2 regions of the Bradyrhizobium sp. SZCCHNR1098 genome follow, and region 2 is predicted to be linked to the other one. Evidence: predicted binding sites of a transcription regulator. Region 2 holds the regulator's gene; the other holds the start of a gene.
The links. Region 2 encodes PhoB, which activates phosphate uptake and scavenging genes when phosphate is short. Its sites were predicted from a motif close to TGTCATNNANCTGTCAT; they were not measured.

Region 1 (7,658 bases), on a different contig from region 2:
GGGAGAGCCCTATCCCGTGACGAAACAGGCCGGCATTCCGGCCGTTGAGAACGACACGTCGAATGCGCTGTTCCGCGGCTCGGTGGCGCAGACCGGCGAGGCCGTCGCCATCGTCGTCAACACTGGACCGAACACGATGTTCGGCGCGGCCGCCGCGGCGCTCGCCGAGGGGCAGGCGCGCACGCCGTTCGAGCGCGACCTGCATGAATTCGGCCTCGTCATCGCGCGGCTTACGCTGGCCCTGGTCGTGATCGTGCTCACGGTTCGCGTCGTATTCGGACGCGATGTGCTCGACTCGCTGTTGTTCTCGGTCGCGCTCGCGGTCGGATTGACGCCCGAGCTGCTGCCGATGATCACGACGGTGACACTGTCGCGCGGCGCACTGCGCATGGCCAAGCGCAAGGTGATCGTGAAGCGGCTTGCGGCGATTCATGATCTCGGCGCGATGTCGGTGCTGTGCACCGACAAGACGGGAACACTGACATCCGCGGAGATCACGCTCGCCCGCAGCGTCGCGCCCGACGGCACCGACCATCCGCGAGCTGCCGAGCTCGGCGCGATCGCGGCCGCGCTCGGCGGTGATCGCGGCTCGCTCGATTGCGCGCTCGTCGCAGGCGCCAATCATGCGGCCGAGGGATGGTCCCTGGGCGGCCAGCAGACCTTCGACTTCTCGCGCCGGCTCGGCTCGGTGCTGGCGATCCGCGGCCAGGATCGGATCCTGATCGTGAAGGGCGCGCCTGAGGCGGTGATCGAGTTGTGCATGCAGCAGCGGCATGGCGGCACGTTCGCGCCGCTCGACGACAACGGCCGCACCGAGATGTACGAGCGCGTTCACGCGCTCGCACGCGAGGGCTTGCGCACGGTCGCGATCGCGTCACGGCCGTGGAACGGCGCGCCGCGCGAGATCGAAACCGACGACGAGCAGGAACTGATCTTCGAAGGGCTGTGCGCGTTCGCCGATCCGCCCAAGCCGACCGCGGCGGCTGCGATCGCGCAGCTTGCCCGCGCCGGCATCGCGCTGAAGATCCTCTCCGGCGACGATCCCGTCGTGGTCAAGCGGCTGGCCGGCCTGGTCGGGCTGAAGGCGGATCGCGTGCTGTCCGGCAGCGACATCGCCGAGCTCAGCGACGACGCGCTCGCGGTGCAGGTGCACTCGGCCGATGCGTTCGGCCGTCTCGCGCCCGATCAGAAATCGCGCATCGTCAAGGCGCTGCAGGCCTCCGGCGAGATCGTTGGCTTCCTCGGGGACGGCATCAACGATGCGCCGGCGCTGAAGGCCGCCGACATCGGCCTGTCCGTCGAAGGCGCCACCGGCGTCGCCCAATCGGCCGCCGACATCATCCTGCTCGCCTCTGATCTCGACGTCGTCGCCAACGGCGTCGAAGAAGGCCGACGCACCTTCGCCAACATCCTGAAGTATGTCCGAATGGGTGCGAGCTCGAATGTCGGCAACATGCTGTCGATGGCCGCCGCATCGATGGTGCTGCCGTTCCTGCCGATGCTGCCGACGCAGATCCTGCTCAACAATCTGCTCTACGATCTCTCCGAGCTCGGCATTCCGTTCGACCGCGTGAGCCGGCAGGCGACCGCGCGGCCGCAGCGCTGGGACATGAAGCGGCTCATGCGCTTTGCCGCGATCATGGGGCCCCTGTCGTCCCTGTTCGACTTTCTCACCTTCGGCGCGCTGCTGTACTTGTTCCATGCGACGCCCGATGAGTTCCGCACTGCATGGTTCCTCGAATCGATGGCAACCCAGATTCTCGTCATCTTCATCATCCGGACCAATGGGCGGCCATGGAGCAACCGGGCGGATCCGATGCTGACGGCGTCGTCGCTCACTGCGCTCGCCGTCGCACTGGTCGTGCCCTTCACACCGGCCGGCGCATGGTTCGGCTTCGTTGCACCACCCCTCACCGTCGTGGCTGCCATCGCCGCCCTCGTCGTCGCCTATCTGGTCAGTGCGGAGGGCCTCAAATCGCTCGCGGTGCGATCCGGACCGCGGAGACCGCACCGGGGACACGCTCGTGCGCGATCTTGACGACGACCATCGCTGCATGGTCGCGATGCATCTGCCCTCTTGATAGGCAGCTGCAATTGGTGTCTGTCGAAAGCGCCGGGAGGAACGGCGGCCGGACATCCCGGCCGCGCGCCGCGGCGCATCGAACGGGGCCAACACCGCCGCATGTCCGCCGCCGATCCCACCGCGTCCGCCGCGCCCGCGCGCGCCTGGATCGCCAACCAGCCCTATGTGCTGCTCAGCATCACGGCGCTGTGCTGGGCCGGCAACTCGATCGTCGGGCGGCTCGCCGCCGGCCACATCCCGCCGGTGACGTTGTCGTTCCTGCGCTGGTCGCTCGCCTTCCTGCTGATCCTGCCGCTCGCCTGGAAACAGCTGCGCCAGGACTGGCCCGCGATCCGGTCGCGGCTCGGCATCATGATCGCGTTGTCCGTGACGGGCATCGGCGCCTTCAACACGCTGCAATACTGGTCGCTCGAATATACGCAGGCACTCAACACCCTGCTGCTGCAGTCGGCTGGTCCGCTGATCGTGGCAATTTGGTCGATGCTGCTGTTGCGCGTGCACCTGACCCTGGCGCAGGCCATCGGCATCGTGCTGTCGCTCGTGGGCGTGCTGCTCATCCTGACGCGCGGTCACCCCACCGCGCTGGCCGACATCAGCTTCAACAGAGGGGATCTGATCTTCCTCCTCGCGATGGCGGTGTTCGGCTTCTACTCGGTGCTGACGATCAAGCGGCCGCAGATCCACGGCCTGTCGATGGTCGCCTTCACCTTCGGTTGCGGCGCAGCCAGCCTCATTCCGCTGCTGATCTGGGAACTCAACGCGCGACCGGTCATGGCGCTCGACGCGCAGAACCTGTTGTCGCTGCTCTACGTCGCGATCTTTCCTTCGACGATCGCCTATCTCTGCTTCAATCGCGGCGTGCTCCTGATCGGCGCCAATCGCGCCGCGCCGTTCTTTCACGTGGTCCCGGTGTTCGGCTCGATCATGGCCTTCGTGTTCCTCGGCGAGCAGCCGCAGATCTTTCACGTGATCGGCTTCGTCCTGGTGCTGGCCGGCGTGTTCGTGGCGTCGCGCAAGCAGGCGACCTGATATCCACGTCCTGCGCGCGCCCCCGCGGCCCTTTGCTGTCCGATGCATGGCACCAATCCGCTGCGCCGGCTTGCGAGGGGATACGATTCAGCCCAGATTGCCTCGTCTCTCCAAGCACGCTTGGCTGCCTTTGCCTGCCCCACACCGTCATCCGCTCTCCTGGCTGAACAACCAGCCCTATCTGCTGCTCACGCTGGCCTCGCTGTTCTGGGCCGGCAACATCGTGCTCGCGCGCTATGTGGCCGGTCATGTCCCGCCGCTGACCTTGTCCTGCATCCGCTGGGTCGGAACGTTCCTGATGCTGTGGCCTTTCGCGCGCGCGCATCTCGCCCGCGACTGGCGAACATTGCGCGCGCATTGGCCGCTGATCCTGCTGTTGTCGCTGACGGGCTTTGCCATCAACAACGCGCTGTCCTATTGGGCGATGCAATATACCCAGGCGCTGAACGGTCTCCTGATCCAATCCTCGACGCCGCTGTTCGTCGCGCTGTGGTCGCTGGCCTTGTTCGGTGTGCGCCTGACCATGGCCCAATTCGCCGGCATTGCGATGTCGCTGATCGGCGTGCTGGTGATCCTGCTGCGCGGCGATCTCGGTGCGCTCGCCGGCATCCAGTTCAACCGCGGTGACCTGATGTTTGCGGGCGCGCTGATGGTATTCGGGCTCTACTCGGCCGCCATGACGCGACGGCCGGCGGTGCACCAGCTGTCGCTGATCTCAGCCTGCACGGCGGCCGGCGCCGCGCTGCTGCTGCCGTTCGCGGCTTGGGAATACGCGTCGGGCTTCGTGCTCAAGCCCGATCTGCTGTCGCTCCTGACGCTCGGCTACGTGGTCGTGTTTGCGTCGACACTGGCCTACCTGTTCTTCAATCGCGGCATCAGCCTGATCGGACCGAACCGCGCCGCGCCGTTCCTCCATCTGGTGCCATTGTTCGGCTCGGTGCTCGCGATCCTGCTCCTCGGCGAGGAGCTCAGGCTGTTCCACCTTGCGGGCTACGCGCTGGTCATTGCCGGCGTGATCATCGCGTCGCGGGTCCCGATCCGGCCTCCCGGCACGGGTGACCGGCTCAAGGTGTGAGCGTGCGGCAAGACGCCTCATGAAGACCGGGGAGCATCATCCGGCTGTCATCGAAATGTCAGCGCCGCGTCAGGCCTCCTGTCCAGAACGATGCGTGGATCAAGCTCCCAGGAGGCCCTCCCATGCATCGATATCTGCTGACCACCGTTGCCGCGTTCGTTCTGAGCGCCGGCACAGCGTTCGCCCAGGGCGAAGGCGAATTCCCGGCGACGCTCTCCGGCCATGCCGTGATGCCGGCCGAGTCCTTCGTCGAGGCGCCGGCCGATGCCCCGAACGATCTCAAGACCTCCGGCAAATACACCACCGGCAAGCGCATCGACGCGATCGGCAGCGTGATGGGCAAGTCCTATGAGCGTCCGACCGGGGTGTCGCTCCCGTTCAAGGGACAACCTCTCCAGGGCCACTCCGGCATCAAGAAGATGGCCGACGGCACGTTCTGGGTCCTCACCGACAACGGCATGGGCTCGCGCTACAACTCGCCCGACTCGATGCTCTATCTGAACCACCACAAGATCGACTGGACCAGCGGCAAGGTCGAGCGGCTCGAGACGATCTTCCTGCATGATCCCGACAGGAAGGTTCCCTTCCGCATCGTCCATGAGGACACCGCCAAGCGCTATTTGACCGGTGCTGATTTCGATACCGAGGGCTTCCAGATCATCGGCGACAATCTCTGGATCGGCGACGAGTTCGGTCCCTACGTCATCAAGGCGGACAGGACCGGCAAGGTGCTGGCCGTGTTCGACACGGTCGCCGACGGCAAGCCGGTGCGCTCGCCCGACCATTGGGCGGTGCAATCGCCGGGCGCGCCAGGCGCGACCTATGCGAACGTCAACCTGCGGCGCTCGAAGGGCTACGAAGGCTTCGCGTCCTCGGTCGACGGCAAGTTCATCTACGGCCTGCTCGAAGGCCCGCTGTGGGACGCCGAGAAGAAGGATTGGGAGAAGGTCGACGGCAAGGAAGCCTCGCGCATCCTCGAATTCGACGTCGCGGCGGAGCGGTTCACCGGCCGGTATTGGCAGTACGTGTTCGAGCAGAACGGCAACGCGATCGGCGACTTCAACATGATCGATCCGACCCAGGGTCTGATCATCGAGCGCGACAATGGCGAGGGCACCAGCGACAAGGCCTGCCCGCAGGGCACGCGCGGCGACAACTGCTTTCCCGATCTCGCCAAGTTCAAGCGCGTCTACAAGATCGAACTCTCCGACGCCAACGTCGGCAAGCCGCTCCGCAAGATCGCCTCTATCGACCTGATGAAGATCAAGGATCCGGACAAAAAGGCGCGCAAGCCGCTCAACGACGGCGTGCTCGCCTTCCCGTTCTTCACGATCGAGAATGTCGACCGCGTCGACGACACCCACATCATCGTCGGCAACGACAACAACCTGCCGTTCTCGTCCAGCCGGGATCCCAACAAGGCCGACGACAACGAGTTCGTGCTGCTGGAGGTCGGCGACTTCCTCAAAGCCAAGTGACGGCTGGCACGCCTACGACTTGACGGCCGCCGTTGATCCGAGAGCCCCGGATCAACGGCGCGCCCGGCCTGATCAGGCCGTTCGCACCTTCGCCATGAAGCCATCGACGGCCTGCTGCAGCAGGCCCGACTGGCTGTCGAGCTCGCGCGCGCTCGACAGCACTTCGGAGGCAGCCATGCCGGTCGCTTCCGCCGCCTTGGTGACGCCGCCGATATGGGCGCTGATCTCGTTGGAGCCTGCAGCGACGGACTGGATGTTGCGGGCGATCTCGCGCGTCGCGTCGCCCTGCTGCGCGATCGAGGTCGAGATCGAATTGGTGATCTCGCTCATCTGCGCGATGGTCTGGGTGATGCCGCTGATGGCGGTGACCGCATCCTGGGTCGAGGTCTGCATCGCCGCGACCTGTGCCGAAATCTCCTCGGTCGCCTTCGCCGTCTGGTTGGCGAGCGCCTTCACCTCCGAGGCGACGACGGCAAAGCCCTTGCCGGACTCGCCGGCGCGCGCGGCTTCGATGGTGGCGTTCAGCGCCAGCAGGTTGGTCTGCGCCGCGATCGAATGGATCAGCTTGACGACCTCGCCGATCTTCTCGGCGCCGGTCGACAGCACCTGAACGGTCGCATTGGTGCGCTCCGCGTCGCCCACGGCTTTGCTCGCAATCTCGCTGGAGCGGGCGACCTGGCGCGAAATCTCATTGACCGAGCTCGACAGCTCTTCGGCCGCGGCCGCGACCGTGCCGACATTGTCATTGGCGCTCTGGGTGGCGGCGCTGACGGTCGAGGCGCGCGAGCTGGCATCGCTCGCGGTCGAGGTCATCGATTGCGCGGTGTGCTGCATGCCCTCGGCCGCCGACGCCACCGAGCGGACGATGCCGTTGACGCTGCGCTCGAAGTCGGCGGCAAGGTTCTGCATGGCCGCGGTCCGCTCGGCGGCCGCGCGCTGCTGGGTGGCGGCCTCGGCCTGCTCTAGCTCGCGCATCCGCAGCGCGTTGTCCTTGAAGATCTGGACGGTGGCGGCCATCCCGCCGATCTCGTCGCCGCGGCCGACACCGGGAATCTCGCCATCGAGCCGGCCATCGGCGATCTCGCGCATGCGGATGCCGAGACGATCGAGCGGCACGCTGATGCTGCGGCTGATCAGCCAGGCGATCCCGCCGGCGATGACCGCGATGCCCGCGCAGGCCATCCAGATCAGCCATTTCAGGGGCTTCATCTTCGCATCGAGATCGTCGACATAGACGCCGGTGCCCACGAACGTATTCCAGCCCGGAATCATCACCGCATAGGAGATCTTGCGGGTCGGCTGCTCCTGACCGGGACGCAGATATTCGTAGTGCAAGGTGACTTCGCCGTCCTTGGCAACGCCGTCGCGCAGCTCGACGACGAGCTTGCGGCCGTTGAGCTCGAAATCGATCACATTCGAGCCACGCTGCTTCGGATCCTGGGACAACACCACATTGCCGTCCATCGTGTAGGCGAACAGATAACCCATGCCCTTGTCAAAGGTCATCGTTCTCGCGCGATTGACGAACTCGTCGAGCGCGGCCTCCTTCGTCAGCTTGCCGGCTTCGACCTCCTTGATGAGGCCCATGGCCATGTTACGCGCGGTCTCGACGATCGCCCGGCACTGTTCGATGCGGGCGTCGACCATCTCCTTTTGCATCAGAGTGCCGGCAAACGTACCGGCCGCGGCAAGGCCCAGCATCGCCACGCCGACGACGATGGCGAGCTTGGGGGCAATCTTCAGGTTATTCAGCAGCACGTAACGAACTCCGCCCGGTCCCCGATCGACGACCTCGATCTGTCAAGGTGAGCTACTGGTCAACTGATCAGGCGATGGTTAGATTTCGGTTGCAAACGCTCCCCGTAGAAACCCGGATCAGCTCGATACAACGGCATCCCGGACCGGGACCGCAGCGGAGGCCGGCCGCAACGGCGCAAACTCCTCGGCGGTCAGCGTCTCCTTGGCGATCAGGAGCGCGACGCCGCGCTCGAGG
Region 2 (7,658 bases):
CAAAATAGAGGCCGGCGGCGCGCGGAGGGTTACCGTCCTGCACCAGCTTCCGCACGACGTTGTCGATCGCCGCGATGTGATCCGCATCGACCGCATGGCGCAGTCCGAGCAGCCAAGCCAGCATCGCGGTGCCGACGATGGCGGGCCGGTCGGCGTAGAGCGCGAATGCCCAGGCCCAGGCGAGCGCGTTGGCCGCGACCAGCCCGCCGACGAGCGCAACGTTGCGGCCGGGCTGCGACCGCCACCACAGCAGCCGCGCGGCCCGAGGATGATCAATTGGAACAATCGTCATACTCGGACTATAGCAAGAGCCAGGCCAGTTCGGTAAGGCCCCGCTGCAGGCGAAAGCTGCAGGAAAACCTGGGTGGCGCTTCCCGGACCGCCCTCTCGCTTGGCAACCCGCTATCCAGTCACGCACAGATCATGACCAGCGGCGGGACCTCGTCTCTCTCGCTCCTTCCCTCACCGCGCCGAGGCACTCTGTGCCGCGATCTCGCGCCGCACGACCGCCTCGAAGCGGCTCGCGGGGGCGGCGAACATCAGCCGGGTCTCCTCGTGGAACGCCGAGAAGATGCCGACCACGGCCGGCTCCCCGCCGACCTCGGCCAGGATCGGCGAGCCCGAATAGCCGAAATTGGCCAGGCAATGCACTGTCAGCAGCCGGGCATCCCCGGTCATGCCGGCGCTGCAATTGCGCTGGCCGGTCGGCGAATAGCGCCGCTCCTGGCCGTAGCCGATCTCGGAGATGGTGCCGGCCGTCGTCGCAGCCTGCAATTCCTCGCGGGTCAGCGCCTTGACCGCGACCGGCTTCGACGGCAGCGCGTCCTTCAGCACAATCAGCGCCCAATCGGCGGGCGAGCGGTCGAGCGACCATCTGTCGTGCCGGGTCGGAACGAAATCGGGCGCCACGATCAGCTTGTCGGCGACCGACGATGCCGCCGGCGTGCCACGGTTCATGCCGGCCAGGAAGCGGACGTTGCCGGGGCTGACCTGCGCCACGCCGTTGAAGACGCAATGCGCGGCGGTGAGCACGACGCGCGGCGCGACCAGCGTGCCGGTGCACCAGCCGCCGCTCGAGTATTGCGCGACGGTGACGACGCCGATCGACGACGCCGGCCAGGAGGTGGGATCGACGACCTCGCCGATGTGGCGATCGAGCCCGAGCAGTTGCTCCGGACGCGGAGTGGCAATGCCCGCATCCGCCGATTCCGGTTTCGGCTGCCAGGACGCAATGGCGCTCTGGGCCTGGACGCGCTGCGGCTCGGTCAACCTGACCCGCTGCACGTCGCGGCCGGCCGATCGCACGCCGCTACGGCCCGCCATCACCAGCCAGGCATAGCCCTGCACGACGTCCTGCTTTGCGCCACGGCCGTCGAGCAGCATCAGGCCGAGCATGTATTGCGACTGGGCGAAGCCCTGCGCCGCCGCGCGGCTGAACCAGCGACTGGCTTCGCCGTAGTTGGAGGCAACACCCTCGCCGTTGACGTAGGCGATGCCGAGATAGTGTTGCGCGACGGCGAGCCCCTGATCGGCGGCCTTGCGGTACCAGGCCAGCGCCTCGCTCGGATTACGCGGCACGCCCCAGCCGAAGGCGTGCATGAAGCCGACGTCGAACTGCGCCCGCGCATCGCCCTTGGCGGCCAGCGGCAGCAGCCGTCGCATCGCCGCCGCATGCTGCCCGTTGCCTGCCGCCGCGACCGCGTCTTCGAGCTCGGCGGCCGGGGCGCCCGCCAAGCTGCCGAGCAGCATGACAAGAGATATGATGATGGTCTTGATCAAGGGCGTCCGCTGGGACCGAAACATCGTGACGGGCCACGAAGCAGACACGATCAAGACGGCGGCGGCGTGGCGGAAAGCGGACCGCGATCTCCTCAATCGGGCCCGCTCGCGCCTCACACCTTCTTCATCCTCACGCCCATCGCCCTTACACCTGCTCGCTCTTGGCGAAGCGATCATCGAGCGCATAACCGGCGCCGCGCACGGTGCGGATCGGGTCCTGCTCGCGACCGGGATTGAGCAGCTTGCGCAGGCGGCCGATATGGACGTCGACGGTGCGCTCGTCGATGTAGATGTCGCGGCCCCAGACGCTGTCGAGCAGCTGTTCGCGGCTGAACACGCGGCCGGGGTGCTCGAGGAAGAATTCGAGCAGGCGGTATTCGGTCGGGCCGAGATCGATCGGCCGCCCCGAGCGCGCCACGCGGCGTTTCTCGCGGTCGAGCTCGATGTCGCCATAGGACAGCACGGTTGCCAGCCGCTCCGGGCTCGCCCGCCGCAGCAGGCCTTTCACGCGCGCCAGGAGCTCCGGCACCGAGAACGGCTTGACGATGTAGTCGTCGGCGCCAGTGGCGAGTCCGCGCACGCGCTCGCTCTCCTCGCCGCGCGCCGTCAGCATGATGATCGGCAGTTGCCGGGTCTCGGTCCGCGCGCGCAGGCGGCGGCACAGCTCGATGCCGGAGAGGCCCGGCAGCATCCAGTCGAGCACGACGAGATCCGGAACGCGCTCCTTCAGCCGCGTGTCGGCCTCGTCGCCGCGCGCCACGGTCTCGACCTCGTAGCCTTCGGCCTCGAGGTTGTAGCGCAGCAGCGTCGTCAGCGCCTCCTCGTCCTCCACCACCAGAATTCGGGCGCCCATGTCTGAACCGTCTCTCTTAGTTACCGGGAATCGTCGTCGCGAAGCTCGTCATGTCGCCCTTCGGGCGCTTGTCCATGATCTGCTGGCCTTCGATCATATAGAATACAGTCTCGGCGATGTTGGTCGCGTGATCGCCGATGCGCTCGATGTTCTTGGCGCAGAACATCAGGTGGATGCAGAACGAGATGTTGCGCGGATCCTCCATCATGTAGGTCAGGAGCTCGCGGAACAGCGAGGTGCAGATGGCGTCGACTTCCTCGTCGCCCTTCCACACCGTCATCGCCGCCGGCAGGTCATGCGCAGCATAGGCGTCCAGCACCGTCTTGACCTGCGACTGCACCAGATCGGTCATGTGCTCGAGGCCGCGGATCAGCTTCAGCGGATGGAAGTCGCTCTCCAGCGCCGCGACGCGCTTGCCGATGTTCTTGGCGAGGTCGCCGATGCGCTCCAGATCGGTCGCCACGCGCATCGCGCCGACGATCTCGCGCAGGTCGACCGCCATCGGCTGGCGACGGGCGATCGTGAGCACGGCGCGCTCCTCGATGATGCGCTGCAGCTTGTCGACCTCGGCGTCGGTGGCGACCACCTTCTGGCCGAGCGCGATGTCGCGCCGCACCAGCGCATCGACGGAATCGACGATCAGCCGCTCCGCGAGGCCGCCCATCTCCGATACCAGACGGGTGAGGTCCTGCAGATCGCTGTCGAACGCCTTGGCGGTATGTTCACTGGCCATGATGATCTCCTGAAGACAATGTCGTCGGCGTCAGCCGAACCGGCCGGTGATGTAATCCTGGGTCCGCCGATCGCTCGGCGAGGTGAAGATCTTGCTGGTGTCGTCGAACTCGATCAGTTCGCCGAGATACATGAAGGCGGTCTTGTCGGAGACGCGCGCCGCCTGCTGCATGTTATGCGTCACGATGGCGATCGTATAGTTTTCGGCGAGTTCCTGGATCAGCTCCTCGACCTTGGCGGTCGAGATCGGATCGAGCGCCGAGCACGGCTCGTCGAACAGGATCACCTCGGGACGGACCGCGACCGTGCGCGCGATGCACAGGCGCTGCTGCTGGCCGCCTGACAGCGACAGGCCCGAGGCGTTGAGCTTGTCCTTGACCTCGTTCCACAGCGCGCCGCCGCGCAGCGCCTTCTCGACCCGGTCGTCCATCTCCGACTTCGATATCTTCTCATAGAGGCGGATGCCGAAGGCGATGTTCTCGTAGATCGTCATCGGGAACGGCGTCGGCTTCTGGAACACCATGCCGACCCGGGCGCGCAGCAGATTCAGATCGAGCTTGGGATCGAGGATGTTGGTGTTGTCGAGCATCAGCTGCCCGGTCGCCCGCTGGCCCGGATAGAGATCGTACATCCGGTTGAAGACGCGCAGCAGCGTGGACTTGCCGCAGCCGGACGGGCCGATGAACGCGGTGACGCGGTTGGTGCCCAGCGACAGGTTGATGTTCTTCAGCGCGTGATGGTCGCCGTAGTAGAAGTTGAGGTTGCGCGCAGTCACCTTGGCCGGCGCATCCGGAAGCGCCTTGCCGTGAAGAGCGTGATTGGGCTGACTGACGGAGACGGACAGTTCGGTCATTTGGTGTTCCTCTCGGCGCCGAGAATGCGTGCACCGATGTTCAGGGCGAGCACGGCCAGAGTGATGAGAAGGGCTCCGCTCCAGGCCAGTTGTTTCCAGTAGGCATAAGGGCTCTGGACGAAATTGTTGATGGTGACGGGCAGGTTCGCCATCGTCTTGGAAAGGTTGAGGCTCCAGAACTGGTTCGACAGCGCGGTGAATAGCAGAGGCGCGGTCTCGCCGGCGACGCGGGCGGTGGCAAGCAGCACGCCGGTGATGAGGCCCGACCGCGCCGCCCGATAGGCGATGCGGCGGATCACCAGCGAGCGCGGCAGGCCGAGCGCCGAGGCCGCCTCGCGCAGCGGGTTGGGCACCAGCAGCAGCATGTCCTCGGTGGTGCGCAGCACCACGGGTATGACGATGACCGCCAGCGCCAGCGAGCCCGCAAGCGCGGAGAAGCCGCCCATCGGCACCACCACCGCGCCGTAGATGAACAGGCCGATGATGATCGAGGGCGCCGACAGCAGGATGTCGTTGATGAAGCGGATCACCGAGGTCAGGCGGTCGTTGCGGCCGTATTCGGCGAGATAGGTGCCGGCGAACAGGCCGAGCGGCGCGCCGATGCCGACGCCGATGATCGTCATGATCAAGGAGCCGACGATGGCGTTGCGCAGGCCGCCTTCGCTGGAGCCGGGCGGCGGCGTGTCGGCGGCAAAAACCTGCAGGCTGAGGCCGGCGAGTCCGTTATAGAACAGCGTGAACAGGATCAGCGCCAGCCAGGTGACGCCGAACATCGCGGCGGCGACGCAGAGGCCGCGGATCACGATGTCCCTGCGGCGCCGGCGCGCATAGATCGGATTGACCGGCGCATCGAGTGTAAGCGTATCAGCGCTGGACATGGCTTATTTTCCCGCCTTGGCTTCGAGCCGCATGAGCATCAGGCGCGCGCTCGCCAGCACGAAGAAGGTGAGCACGAACAGCAGCAGACCGAGCAGGATCAGGCTCGACTGGTGCAGCCCGTCGCTCTCCTGGAATTCGGAGGCGATCGCGGCCGAGATCGTGGTGCCCGGCGCGAAGATCGAGGATGAGATCCGGAACGAGTTGCCGATGATGAAGGTCACCGCCATCGTTTCGCCGAGCGCACGGCCCAGCGCCAGCATGACGCCGCCGATGACGCCGACGCGGGTGTAGGGAATGACGACGCTGCGCACGACCTCCCAGGTGGTGCAGCCGACCCCGTAGGCGGCTTCCTTCAGCACCGGCGGGACGGTCTTGAACACGTCGACCGAGATCGAGGTGATGAACGGCAGCACCATGATCGCCAGGATCAGCGAGGCGTTGAACAGGCTGAGATAGGACGGCGGACCGGCGAAGATGTCCTGCAGCACGGGGATGCCGGCGCAGAGATTGATCATAAACGGCTGGAACGTATAGGCCAGGAACGGGCCCAGCACGAAGAAGCCCCACATGCCGTAGATGATCGAGGGAATGCCGGCGAGCAGCTCGATGGCAAGTCCGATCGGACGGCGCAGCCATTGCGGGCACAGCTCGGTGAGGAAGATCGCAATGCCCAGACCGACCGGAATGGCGATCAGCATCGCAATGAAGGACGTGACCAAGGTGCCGTAGATCGGGCCGAGCGCGCCGAGCACCGGCGGATCGGCCGACGGCGCCCAGCGCCGCGTCCACAGGAATTCGAAGCCATATTCTCTCATGGCCGGCCATGCGCCGACGATGAGCGACAGGATGATGCCGCCCAGGATCAACAGGACGGAGATCGCGGACAGCCGCGTGATCCAATAGAAGGTCACGTCGCCGAGCTTGAAGGCGTTGAGCGCGCGTGCCCGGTCATAGGGTCCGGCAGCGGCCGCGATATCGCTGACTTCGGTCTGAACCGCCACCTCTGCCAATTCTGCCCCCTGTTCCTTGGACACGCCGCAACCCCGGTAGCGTCCCTCCCCCGGAGGCCGGGAGAGGGGATTTTCGATACGTCCAGCTCAGCTCTTGATGTCGGCCGACCAGGTCTTCTCGATCAGCTTCACGACGCTGTCGGGCATCGGGATGTAGTCGAGCTCCTCAGCCATCTTGCCGCCCTTCTCGAACGACCACTTGAAGAACTTGATGGCTTCGCCGGACGCCGCCTTGTCGGCCGGCTCCTTGTGCATCAGGATGAAGGTCGCCGCCGTCATCGGCCAGGACTTGTCGCCGGGCTGGTTGGCGAGGATCACGTAGTAGCCGGGGGCCTTGGCCCAGTCGGCATTCGCGGCCGCGGCCTGGAAGGCCTCGACGGTCGGCTGCACGGTCTTGCCGGCTTTGTTCATCATGCCGGTGTAGGTGAGCTTGTTCTGCTTGGCATAGGCGTACTCGACATAGCCGATCGAGTTCTTGGTCTGGCCGATGTTGCCGGACACACCCTCGTTGCCCTTGGCGCCGACACCGACCGGCCACTCGACGGCGGTGTTGAAGCCGATCTTGCTCTTCCAGTCGGCGCTCACCTCGGAGAGGTAGTAGGTGAAGTTGAAGGTCGTGCCCGAGCCGTCGGAGCGGCGGACCACGGCGATCGCATCGGACGGCAGCTTGACGCTGGGGTTGAGCTTCTTGATCGCGGCGTCATCCCACTTGGTGATCTTGCCGAGATAGATGTTGGCGAGCGTCTCGCCGTCCAGCACCATCTCGCCCGGCTTCACGCCCTCGAGGTTGACGACCGGCACGATGCCGCCCATCACCATCGGCCACTGCACCAGGCCGTCCTTCTCGAGCTGCTCGGCCTTGAGCGGCGCGTCGGTGGCGCCAAAGGTCACGGTCTTGGCCTGGATCTGCTTGATGCCGCCGCCAGAACCGATCGACTGGTAGTTCAGACCGTTGCCGGTCTCCTTCTTGTAGGCGTCCGCCCACTTGGAATAGATCGGGAACGGGAACGTCGCGCCCGCACCGGTAATGTCGGCAGCGAAGGCCGACGTCGATGCGGCGACCAAGCCGGCAGCGACGATAGCTTTGACGAAATTCATAGCTGGTCTCCATGCTTGGGAAGCGAAGCGCCATCTGCGCCCGATTGCGCTTCCCCGGCCGCTTTACGGGGCCTCAGTGTGGCTTTTATAAAGGTTCGATGACAGTCGGATGACAGTCACAAGCCGTTGATAAGTATTGATCTTTCGATCCAACTCCGAATTTCTACGGGCCAACCGACATATTGCGGCGGGCTGCGGCACCTCGCGTCCGTGCGAGCGTCGCTCCCCCCGGGGACAGACCATCACCGCCGTCATCGCCCGCGCGGGCGGGCGAACCAGCATACCACCGGCGGCCATGATCCGCCGAGACGCCGCGGCGTACTGGATGCCCGTCTGCGCCCTGGGGTTATGGGTCCCGGATCGGCGCGCTGTGCGCGCTTGTCCGGGACGACACCGGGGATTGGGTTGGCGACATGAGCAGCCATGGAGATGAGCGCGTGCGTTCCCGCGGCCT

Region 1: the regulator PhoB is predicted to act here: its motif matches at 4,222-4,238, upstream of QX135_RS20150 (esterase-like activity of phytase family protein).

The regions. Positions count from the first base shown of each region.
Region 1 is NZ_JAUEXY010000009.1:159,510-167,167, reverse strand. It holds gene mgtA (magnesium-translocating P-type ATPase) at 1-2,038, shown strand, start outside; gene QX135_RS20160 (DMT family transporter) at 2,183-3,112, shown strand; gene QX135_RS20155 (DMT family transporter) at 3,243-4,187, shown strand; gene QX135_RS20150 (esterase-like activity of phytase family protein) at 4,310-5,665, shown strand; gene QX135_RS20145 (methyl-accepting chemotaxis protein) at 5,738-7,423, opposite strand; gene ftsH (ATP-dependent zinc metalloprotease FtsH) at 7,541-7,658, opposite strand, start outside.
Region 2 is NZ_JAUEXY010000011.1:200,234-207,891, forward strand. It holds gene QX135_RS23345 (HoxN/HupN/NixA family nickel/cobalt transporter) at 1-292, opposite strand, end outside; gene QX135_RS23350 (trypsin-like serine protease) at 463-1,779, opposite strand; gene phoB (phosphate regulon transcriptional regulator PhoB) at 1,925-2,632, opposite strand; gene phoU (phosphate signaling complex protein PhoU) at 2,649-3,365, opposite strand; gene pstB (phosphate ABC transporter ATP-binding protein PstB) at 3,396-4,217, opposite strand; gene pstA (phosphate ABC transporter permease PstA) at 4,214-5,095, opposite strand; gene pstC (phosphate ABC transporter permease subunit PstC) at 5,099-6,106, opposite strand; gene pstS (phosphate ABC transporter substrate-binding protein PstS) at 6,194-7,204, opposite strand.